3 linked regions of the Hymenobacter swuensis DY53 genome follow. Each later gene encodes a partner of the first gene's protein in a complex. Links are inferred from orthologs where the notes say so. Each region holds a gene or a part of one and is shown in the gene's direction. Other genes may lie near its edges.

Region 1 (2,960 bases):
TGCATTGTTCACGCACCGCATCTCACACCTCACCGAGCACCTGAAAGTGAACAAAAAAGACTTCTCGACTCGTTTGGGTCTGCTGAAGCTTGTTGGTAAGCGTCGTCGCATGCTGGACTACCTCCAGCACCGCGAAATCAACCGCTACCGCGCCATCATCAAGGAGCTGGGCATTCGTAAGTAAGCCCACCGCCTGGAGCAGGGAGCCTTCCACCCCGGAAGGTTCCCTGCTCTTTTTTTGTCCGAAACCAAGTGCACCATTTGCCAGCTTCGGTCGTTGAATTTTCAGAATATGATTTTTTAGAGCAAAATGGGGCCGCTGCCGGTCCCGTTTTTACGGCTGCTCGCCCGCTGCACGCTTTCCACAAGCACCCTCTCAGATGCCCAATTACACCGCGGTTACCAAACACATTACGCTGCCCGACGGGCGGCAGATTTCCATCGAAACCGGCAAGCTGGCCAAATTTGCCGACGGCGCCGTAGTGGTGCGCCTCGGCGACGCCATGCTGCTGGCTACGGTCGTGTCGCAGCCCAGCTCGCGCGGCGACGTGGATTTCCTGCCCCTGTCGGTTGATTACCAAGAGAAATTCGGTGGTGCCGGCAACATTCCCGGCTCGTTCCAGCGCCGCGAAGGCCGCCTCTCGGATTACGAAATCCTGGTGTGCCGTATCGTAGACCGTATCCTGCGCCCGATGTTCCCCAAGGACTATCACTACGAGGTGCAGGTGATGATTACCCTGATTTCGGCCGATAAAACCGTGCAGCCCGACGCCCTGGCCGCCCTGGCTGCCTCGGCTGCCCTCTCGATTTCGGATATTCCCTTCGCTGGCCCCATCTCGGAGGTTCGCGTGGCCCGCATCGACGGCAAGCTGCAAATCAACCCCCTCACCGCCGACATTACTCGCGCCGACATTGACCTGATTGTAGGGGCCACGGCTGATTCGGTAGCCATGGTGGAAGGCGAAATGAACGAAGTGAGCGAAGAGGAAATGGTCGAAGCCATTGCCTTCGCCCACGAAGCTATCAAGGAGCAGGTGCGCGTGCAGCTGGAGCTGGCCGCCGAAGTGGAGAAATCCCACGTGAAGCGCGAGTACCCCAAGTACGAGGAAAACGACGATCTGAAGAAGCGCATCCACGAGGGCGTATATGAGCACGCCTACAAAGTGGCGCACTCGGGCAACCCCAGCAAGGCCGGCCGCAAGGAAGGCTTTGGCGCCATTAAGAAGTCGCTGACCGAGAAACTGCTGGAAGAGCAGCCCGAGCTGGACATGAAGATGTTCGGCCGCTACTACTCGTCGGCCGAGAAGAAGGCCATCCGTGACATGATGATCAAGGAGCGTACCCGCCTCGACGGCCGCGCCCTGACGGAAATCCGCCCTATCTGGAGCGAGGTGAACTACCTGCCCGGTGCCCACGGCTCGGCTTTGTTCACTCGCGGCGAAACCCAGTCGCTGACCACCGTAGCCCTCGGCACCAAGCTCGATGAGCAGATCATCGACACGGCCATGACCTCGGGCTACAGCAAATTCATGCTGCACTACAACTTTCCAGCCTTCTCGACCGGTGAAGTGAAGCCTAACCGCGGCCCTGGCCGCCGCGAAATCGGCCACGGCAACCTAGCCCAACGCTCACTGAAGAAGGTAATGCCTTCCGACGACGAGAACCCCTACACCGTGCGTATCGTGTCGGACATCTTGGAGTCGAACGGTTCCAGCTCGATGGCTACCGTTTGCGCTGGTTCGATGGCCTTGATGGACGCTGGTATTCCGGTGCGTGCTGCCGTTTCGGGTATTGCCATGGGCCTCGTGCAGGATAAGGAAACCGGCGAATACGCCGTGCTTTCCGATATTCTGGGCGATGAGGACCACCTCGGCGACATGGACTTCAAAGTAACCGGCACCGAGAAAGGTATCGTGGCTTGCCAGATGGACATCAAAATCCAGGGCTTGAGCGCCGAAATCATGACGGCTGCCCTGCACCAGGCCCGCGAAGGCCGTCTGCACATCCTGCGCGAGATGGCCAAGACCATTGCTGCGCCGGCTGCTGAGCTGAAGCCTCACACCCCTCGCTCGCACAAAATGCTGATTGATAAGGAGTACATCGGTGCCGTTATCGGACCCGGTGGCAAAGTCATCCAGCAGATCCAGAAGGACACCAACGCCACGGTTATCATCGAGGAGAAGGACGAGAAAGGCCACGTAAGCATTTACGCTTCCAACCAGGAAGATATGCAGGCCGCCATCGACCGGATCCGGGCCATTGCCGCCACGCCGGAAATCGGCGAGACCTACAAAGGCAAAGTGCGCAGCATTCAGCCGTACGGCGCGTTTGTGGAAATCATGCCGGGCAAAGATGGGCTGCTGCACATCTCGGAGGTTTCGCACGAGCGCCTCGCCGCGCTGGAAGGGGTGCTGGAAGTAGGGCAGGAGATTGACGTAAAACTGCTCGACATCGACAAAAAGACCGGTAAATACCGCCTCTCGCGCAAGGTGCTGCTTCCGAAACCGGAGCGCGCCGCCGATACCAACGGTGCGGCCTAAACCGCCCCACCGAACTTTCGCGGGTACCGGGGTGTTGCTTTCAACTGACCCGGTACCCGCGTTTGGGTATCCCTCGTATACCGGACCAACACGACCTTACTAGCATCAACAACTCAACTCTCTCGCGCCCGCAATGAGACAGCTAAAAATCAGCAAGCAGATCACCAACCGCGAAAGCCAGTCGCTGGATAAATACCTCCAGGAGATTGGCAAGGTGGATCTGTTAACCCCCGACGAGGAGGTAACGCTGGCGCAACGCATCAAAGAAGGTGACCAGCAAGCGCTGGAAAAACTCACCAAGGCTAACCTACGCTTCGTGGTGTCGGTGGCCAAGCAGTACCAGAACCAGGGCCTAAGCCTGGGCGATTTGATCAACGAGGGCAACCTCGGCCTGATCAAAGCAGCCAAGCGCTTCGACGA
Region 2 (2,975 bases), 1.7 Mb from region 1 along the record:
GTGCGCGACCGGGAGCGGCAGCTGAAGGATTTCCAGAATCAGGAGAATATCACTAAACTTGTCAATACCATAGCCGGGGAACCGGCCAATGTCAACGAGCTGAAACTTCGCCTCAACGAATACATCCGAGAAATAGATAAGTGCCTTGCCTATTTGAGGGAGTAACCACCACCACCCCAACCCCACCGACCACTGGCTGCTGATGTCCGATTTATCCATCAAAATCCGCGTTGCCGACCGGGATTACCCTATGCGGGTAAGCCCCGAGGACGAGGAACGCCTGCGCCTGGCAGGCCGGCTGCTAAACGAGCGGCTGAAGGAATTTCGGGAACAGTACGGCATTCAGGATAAGCAGGATCTGCTGGCCATGATTGCATTATCAACAATGGCTGACCGCCTCAAGGTCAGCAAGGAAAAGGACGGAACCGATGCGGCCCTGACCGAGCGCCTCGCGCGCTTGGACACGCTGTTGTCGGGAATGGTGCTGGTGTAGCCGAGAGCGGCTTGCCGCAACGCGAAGTAGCAGCCCGAGCAGGGCGGGGTAATCGGCCCCGCTGCCTGCGCGGGCATTGGCGTTTCTACGGAGCTATGGGTTTCTTCCTTCCTTTAACCCCCCTCTATAGCTCATGTCCGAAACTCTTTATATTGTCCTGGCTGCCGTGCTTGCCCTTGTGGTGGGCGTGGTACTAGGGCGCCAGCTGGCTGGTAAAGCCCGGCAGGACCATGAAGCCGACGCCAAAGCCCGCGCCCAGCAGCTGCTGGCCGAGGCCGAAGCCCAGGCCACCCGCACCCGCGACGAGCGGATTCAGCAGTCGAAAGATAAATTCCGCACCCTCAAGCAGGAATTCGAGCAGGAAAGCCGCCGCCAAAAGCAGGCCCTCGATCAGGAGTTGACCGAGCGCCGGGCCGCCGTGGTGGAGCAGGAGCAGAGCATCAAGCAGCTCAGCCTGACCACCCAGAAGCAGCTGGAAACCATTCAGCGTAAGGAAAAAGACCTGGATGCCACCCGCGAAAAAGTGGAGCTGCAGGCCCAGCAGCAGCGCGAGAAGCTGGAAGCCCAGGAGGAAAAGCGCCGCGCTACCCTCGAAAATCAGTTGGCCAAACTGGAGCAGCGCGAGCAGGAAGTAGAGCAGGAGCTGGAGGAAACCCGCCAGAGCCTCAGCGAGAAAATCCAGCTGGTAACCACCCAGCTCGAAACCATTTCGGGCCTCACGGCCGCCGAAGCCCGCGAGCAGCTGGTGGAAAGCCTCAAGAACGAAGCCCAGATCCAGGCCAGCTCCTACATCAAGGACGTGGTGGCCCAGGCCAAGCTCACGGCCACTAAGGACGCCAAGAAAGTAGTGCTGGAAACCATTCAGCGCACCGCCGCCGAGCACGCCATTGAAAACTGCGTGAGCATTTTCAACATCGAGTCGGACGACGTGAAGGGCAAGATCATCGGCCGCGAGGGTCGCAACATCCGGGCCCTGGAAGCCGCTACCGGCGTCGAAATCATCGTGGATGATACGCCCGAGGCCATCATCATTTCAGGCTTTGACCCCGTGCGCCGCGAGGTGGCCCGCCTGAGCCTGCACCTGCTGGTGAAGGACGGCCGGATTCACCCGGCCCGCATCGAGGAGATTGTGGCCAAAACCCGCAAGAACATCGATGAGGAAATCGTGGAAATCGGGGAGAAAACCATCATCGACCTGGGCATTCACGGCCTGCACCCCGAGCTGATCAAGATGGTGGGCCGTATGCGCTTCCGCAGCTCATACGGTCAAAACCTGCTCCAGCATAGCCGCGAAGTGGCTAACCTCTGCGCCACCATGGCCGCTGAAATGGGACTTGACGTGAAAAAAGCCAAGCGAGCTGGCCTGCTCCACGACATCGGGAAAGTAAGCACCGAGGAGCCCGAGCTACCCCACGCCATCCTGGGTATGGAGATGGCCAAGAAGTACAAGGAGCACCCCGACGTGGTCAACGCCATCGGTGCCCACCACGACGAGATGGAAATGACGGCCATGATTTCGCCCCTGGTGCAGGCCTGCGACGCCATTTCTGGCTCGCGTCCCGGTGCCCGCCGCGAGATGATGGAGAGCTATATCAAGCGTCTCAAGCAGCTGGAAGAAACCGCCAACGGCTTCAAGGGCGTCAACCAGTGCTTCGCCATCCAGGCCGGCCGCGAGCTGCGCGTGATGGTAGACGCCGAGAACGTAACCGATGAGCGAGCCCAGGAGTTGAGCTACGAAATCTCGCAGAAAATCGAGAAGGAGATGCAGTATCCCGGCCAGATCAAAATCACCGTTATCCGCGAAATGCGCGCCGTGGCCTACGCCAAGTAGTACGATACTTCCTCAACGTAAAACCGCCCCCGTAGCTTTGGCTGCGGGGGCGGTTTTGCTATTAGGGCTGCAACGTTTGCGCTGCTTGGCAACTCTGGTTTAGTGAGTACTACTAACAAGGAGAATTTATGGATCGATTCATACGCTCTATAACTGTATCAGGCAGTGTGATGGTGATACTAACAGGCTGCTCCTTGTATGCCCCATTACAACCCAGTGCCCCGCTAATTCATATCAAGGGCGAAGCCGAGGTAGTGGCCAGCGGCTACTTCAGCGGCCGAGTAGAGGGCTCAGCTGCGTACTCACCACTGAAATATGTGGTGGTAAGAGCAGCTGGGGGCCTGAAAACCAATGGCACTGATTCCCTGTACTACCGCATCCGGCAACTGGAATCTAGCATAGGTACGTACCGTCGTTTGGGCGATGGCTGGCTGCTAGGAGCCATGATGGGTTATGGCTTGGGTAAGGGCGGCGCACGGTATTATGATGACTTCCAGAAAGCCTTGCCGGATTCTGTTCCGTTGCGCCTGTACCGTTATAGCTTTCGCAAGCCCCACGTAGAAGCTTACGTCAGCCACCAGTCCCGGTGGACAACTGTTGGAGCAAGTTGCCGCTTTTCGCAGGTACGGTTTGCCAACTTCACGGATCGGG
Region 3 (2,955 bases), 500 kb from region 1 along the record:
CATCATCGACCAAGCCCTCTGGCAGGAACATATACTGACCGACTGGTTCCTGTTCTGCGACAACTCATTGCGCATCGCCCCTCCCCTCACCATCACGCTGGAGCAGATTGACGATGCCTGCGCCGCCTTGCTGCGGGCCGTAGAAGCAGTAAGAACTTGAAACCTTAGAACTGAGAACCAAGAAGTGAGCCGCTGAACCGTCCCTTGAAAGGGCTGCTCAGCGGCTCACTTCTTGGTTCTCAGTTCTAAGGTCTTAATTTTTTTGACTCTAATTTCTTAATTCCCTAAAAACGCCTGGGTATCTTCCTTAATCTGGTCACGGGGGAAACCATCTTTCACGCCCTGCGAGATTTTGCGTACTAGCACCTGTACAATGTCTTTGCGGAAGCCGAGCTTCTCGGCCATCCCGATGCAGAAATCCATTTCCGTGTCGTCTACCACGCCATCAGCCAGCATCATATCCACCAAGTCAAAGATCTGGTCGAACCGCTCCGAATCGTTGTCGGGAATGATCAGGCGGATGGTGCTGGCATTGCCTACAATGGAACGCACCTCATCGGCCCGCATCCCGTTTTTGCGGCCTACGGCCACAATGAAACTCATTTCCCGCTCGTCGAGGTGGCCATCGGCTTTGGCCAGGGCGGCCAGGTTCATCAGGTGGCTCTTAACTTTTCTGGTTTGCTCATTTTCAAAAAAACCAAACATACGGGCGGGCATTAGGCAGTTGCGGATGGGGGGAACAGTCCGGGCAGGAGCACTGAGTATGGGAGGCTGCAGTGGTATTCAGTAAGGTAGCTTTTTGGCAGAAACACTGCAATAGGAAGCATACGCAGCCCGGCAAAAAACAGCCGCCCACCGAGGCTATTTTATCTTTTACGGGGTCAGAGGCTGAACATTCCCCCGGGATTTGCCACCTTTGCCCGGCCCGGCTCCGTCGGGTATTTGTTTGAGTACCCAAGAGGAAGTATAATGAAGCGTATTGCAGTTTTCACCAGTGGGGGCGACGCGCCCGGCATGAACGCCTGCATCCGGGCCGTGGTTCGCACGGCCGTGTACCACGGCATCGAAGTATATGGCATCATGCGCGGCTACAGCGGCATGATTAAGGGTGAGTTCGTGAAGCTGGATTCAGCTTCCGTTTCTAATACCATTCAGAAAGGCGGCACCATTCTCAAATCGGCCCGCAGCCAGAAATTCATGACCAAGGAAGGCCGTCAGCAGGCCTTCGACCAACTGGTAAACCATGGCATCGACGGACTGGTAGCCATTGGGGGCAACGGCACCTTCACCGGTGCAACCCTGTTTGAGCAGGAGTTCGGTATTCCGACGGTAGGCGCTCCCGGCACCATCGATAACGACCTGTACGGCACCGATTATACCATTGGCTACGATACGGCCGTAAATACGGCCTTGGAAGCCATCGACAAGATCCGGGATACGGCCGATTCGCACGACCGGTGCTTTTTCGTGGAGGTAATGGGCCGCGACTCGGGCTACATTGCTATTCCCTGCGCCATTGGCGGCGGGGCCGAAATTGTGATGATTCCGGAAACCCAGATGTCGACGGAAGCGGTAATTGACAGCCTGAAATCCAGCTGGCAGCGTTCCAAGACCTCCTTTCTGGTAGTGGTAGCCGAGGGCGAGGAGGAAGGTAACGCCCACCAGGTAGCCCAGCGCGTAAAAGCTGCTATTCCGGAGCTGGACACGCGCGTAACTATCATCGGCCACATTCAGCGTGGTGGCTCCCCTTCTGCCGCCGACCGGATGCTGGCTTCGCAGATTGGTATTGCCGCCGTGGAAGGCCTGATGAACGGCATGCGCAACGTTATGGCCGGCATTGTAGACCGCAAGCTGGTGTACACCCCTTTCTCCGATACCATTCATAAGAAGAAGCTCATCAACCAGAGCTTCATGCGGATGGTGGAAATTCTGAGCGTGTAAAAACTTATTAGCTCAGCCATTCAATTCCCTGCTGGATACGCTGTATCTGGCAGGGAATTTGTCTTTTACCGATTCTATTAAAAAGTTCCTTTCCCTCTACTTATTTCTTTTCTGATCATGCGTAACATCTATCCTTGTCTTGTAATGTCGGCGGCCTGGTCCCTGACTACCATTCTGGCGGAGGCGCAACATGCTCCCTCTAAGCAGCCTACCCACCGGCCCGCGCTGCTGCGGGTAGGAGTGGGCCAGTCGCTCAATGGCACCGGTGACTATAAAGTACTAAAGGCCCACCTGGAATACGCGCCGCAGCTGGGCCGGCATTGGCGGCTGGGCTCCCGTCTGGCGTATATCGGGGGTAACGAGCCGTATGAGTTTGGCTACGGCTTCACTATTCCGCAATCTTATCGGGCTGTTAATCTGGAGCAGGAAATTTACTGGCTCCCGTTCGGCAATAACAAAACGGTGGAGTTCAGCCTCGGCGCGGGTGTAACAGGCAGCTACGCCAAACTCACGAGCTTTTCCTCGGCTTGGGTGCAGGATGGGGAATTTGGCTACTCGGCGCGCTACGAGCGAGGGTTTCAGGTGGGCTATATTGTTTCTACCGGCCTAGATGTGGCGCTTGACCAGAGCCGCACTTGGCGTCTAGGCGGCCGCCTGGCCCTGCAGAACGATACGCGCGGCAACATTTTGCCCGGCGCGCAACTCCAGCTCAGCCGGGCGCTATAGTCCATTACGCATTTACCCACTTTCCCGCACTATGCGCCAGCCACTGGTACTCCGCATCGCGGCGGAGCCAAGTGAGCTGGCGCTTGGCATAGCGGCGGGAATTGCGCTTGAGCAGACGGACGGCCTCAGCATAATCGTACTGGCCCTCGAAGTACGCGAACAGCTCCTGGTAGCCTACCGTCTGAAGGGCATTGTGGTGGCGGTACGGGTAGAGGGCGCGGGCTTCGGCTTCTAGGCCCTGGGCCAGCATCTGGTCCATGCGCGCGTCAATGCGCTGGTACAGCTCTT

What was found. The genes of interacting proteins can lie anywhere in the genome.
Region 2: pnp (region 1) and rny share a complex: the UniProt entries of both Bacillus subtilis proteins name them as parts of the possible RNA degradosome complex. The link is inferred for Hymenobacter swuensis DY53 from one-to-one orthologs.
Region 3: pnp (region 1) and pfkA share a complex: the UniProt entries of both Bacillus subtilis proteins name them as parts of the possible RNA degradosome complex. The link is inferred for Hymenobacter swuensis DY53 from one-to-one orthologs.

What each region holds. Positions count from the first base shown.
Region 1 is NZ_CP007145.1:2,413,550-2,416,509, forward strand. It holds pnp (polyribonucleotide nucleotidyltransferase), read left to right. Parts: upstream 1-380; coding sequence 381-2,540; downstream 2,541-2,960. Other genes in the region: rpsO (30S ribosomal protein S15), read left to right, coding at 1-184; HSW_RS11665 (sigma-70 family RNA polymerase sigma factor), read left to right, coding at 2,674-2,960. UniProt on the Bacillus subtilis protein: Involved in mRNA degradation. Catalyzes the phosphorolysis of single-stranded polyribonucleotides processively in the 3'- to 5'-direction. Necessary for competence development in Bacillus subtilis.
Region 2 is NZ_CP007145.1:709,442-712,416, forward strand. What follows is about bases 45-2,975. They hold rny (ribonuclease Y), read left to right. Parts: upstream 45-626; coding sequence 627-2,324; downstream 2,325-2,975. Other genes in these bases: HSW_RS04535 (hypothetical protein), read left to right, coding at 45-165; HSW_RS04540 (cell division protein ZapA), read left to right, coding at 203-493; HSW_RS04550 (hypothetical protein), read left to right, coding at 2,453-2,975. Outside these bases: more of HSW_RS04535, read left to right, coding at 1-44. UniProt on the Bacillus subtilis protein: Endoribonuclease that initiates mRNA decay. Initiates the decay of all SAM-dependent riboswitches, such as yitJ riboswitch. Involved in processing of the gapA operon mRNA, it cleaves between cggR and gapA.
Region 3 is NZ_CP007145.1:1,914,969-1,917,923, reverse strand. The notes cover bases 45-2,955. They hold pfkA (6-phosphofructokinase), read left to right. Parts: upstream 45-969; coding sequence 970-1,941; downstream 1,942-2,955. Other genes in these bases: miaA (tRNA (adenosine(37)-N6)-dimethylallyltransferase MiaA), read right to left, coding at 2,672-2,955; HSW_RS09555 (hypothetical protein), read left to right, coding at 2,059-2,667; HSW_RS09565 (tellurite resistance TerB family protein), read right to left, coding at 277-705; HSW_RS09570 (aspartate aminotransferase family protein), read left to right, coding at 45-160. Outside these bases: more of HSW_RS09570, read left to right, coding at 1-44. UniProt on the Bacillus subtilis protein: Catalyzes the phosphorylation of D-fructose 6-phosphate to fructose 1,6-bisphosphate by ATP, the first committing step of glycolysis.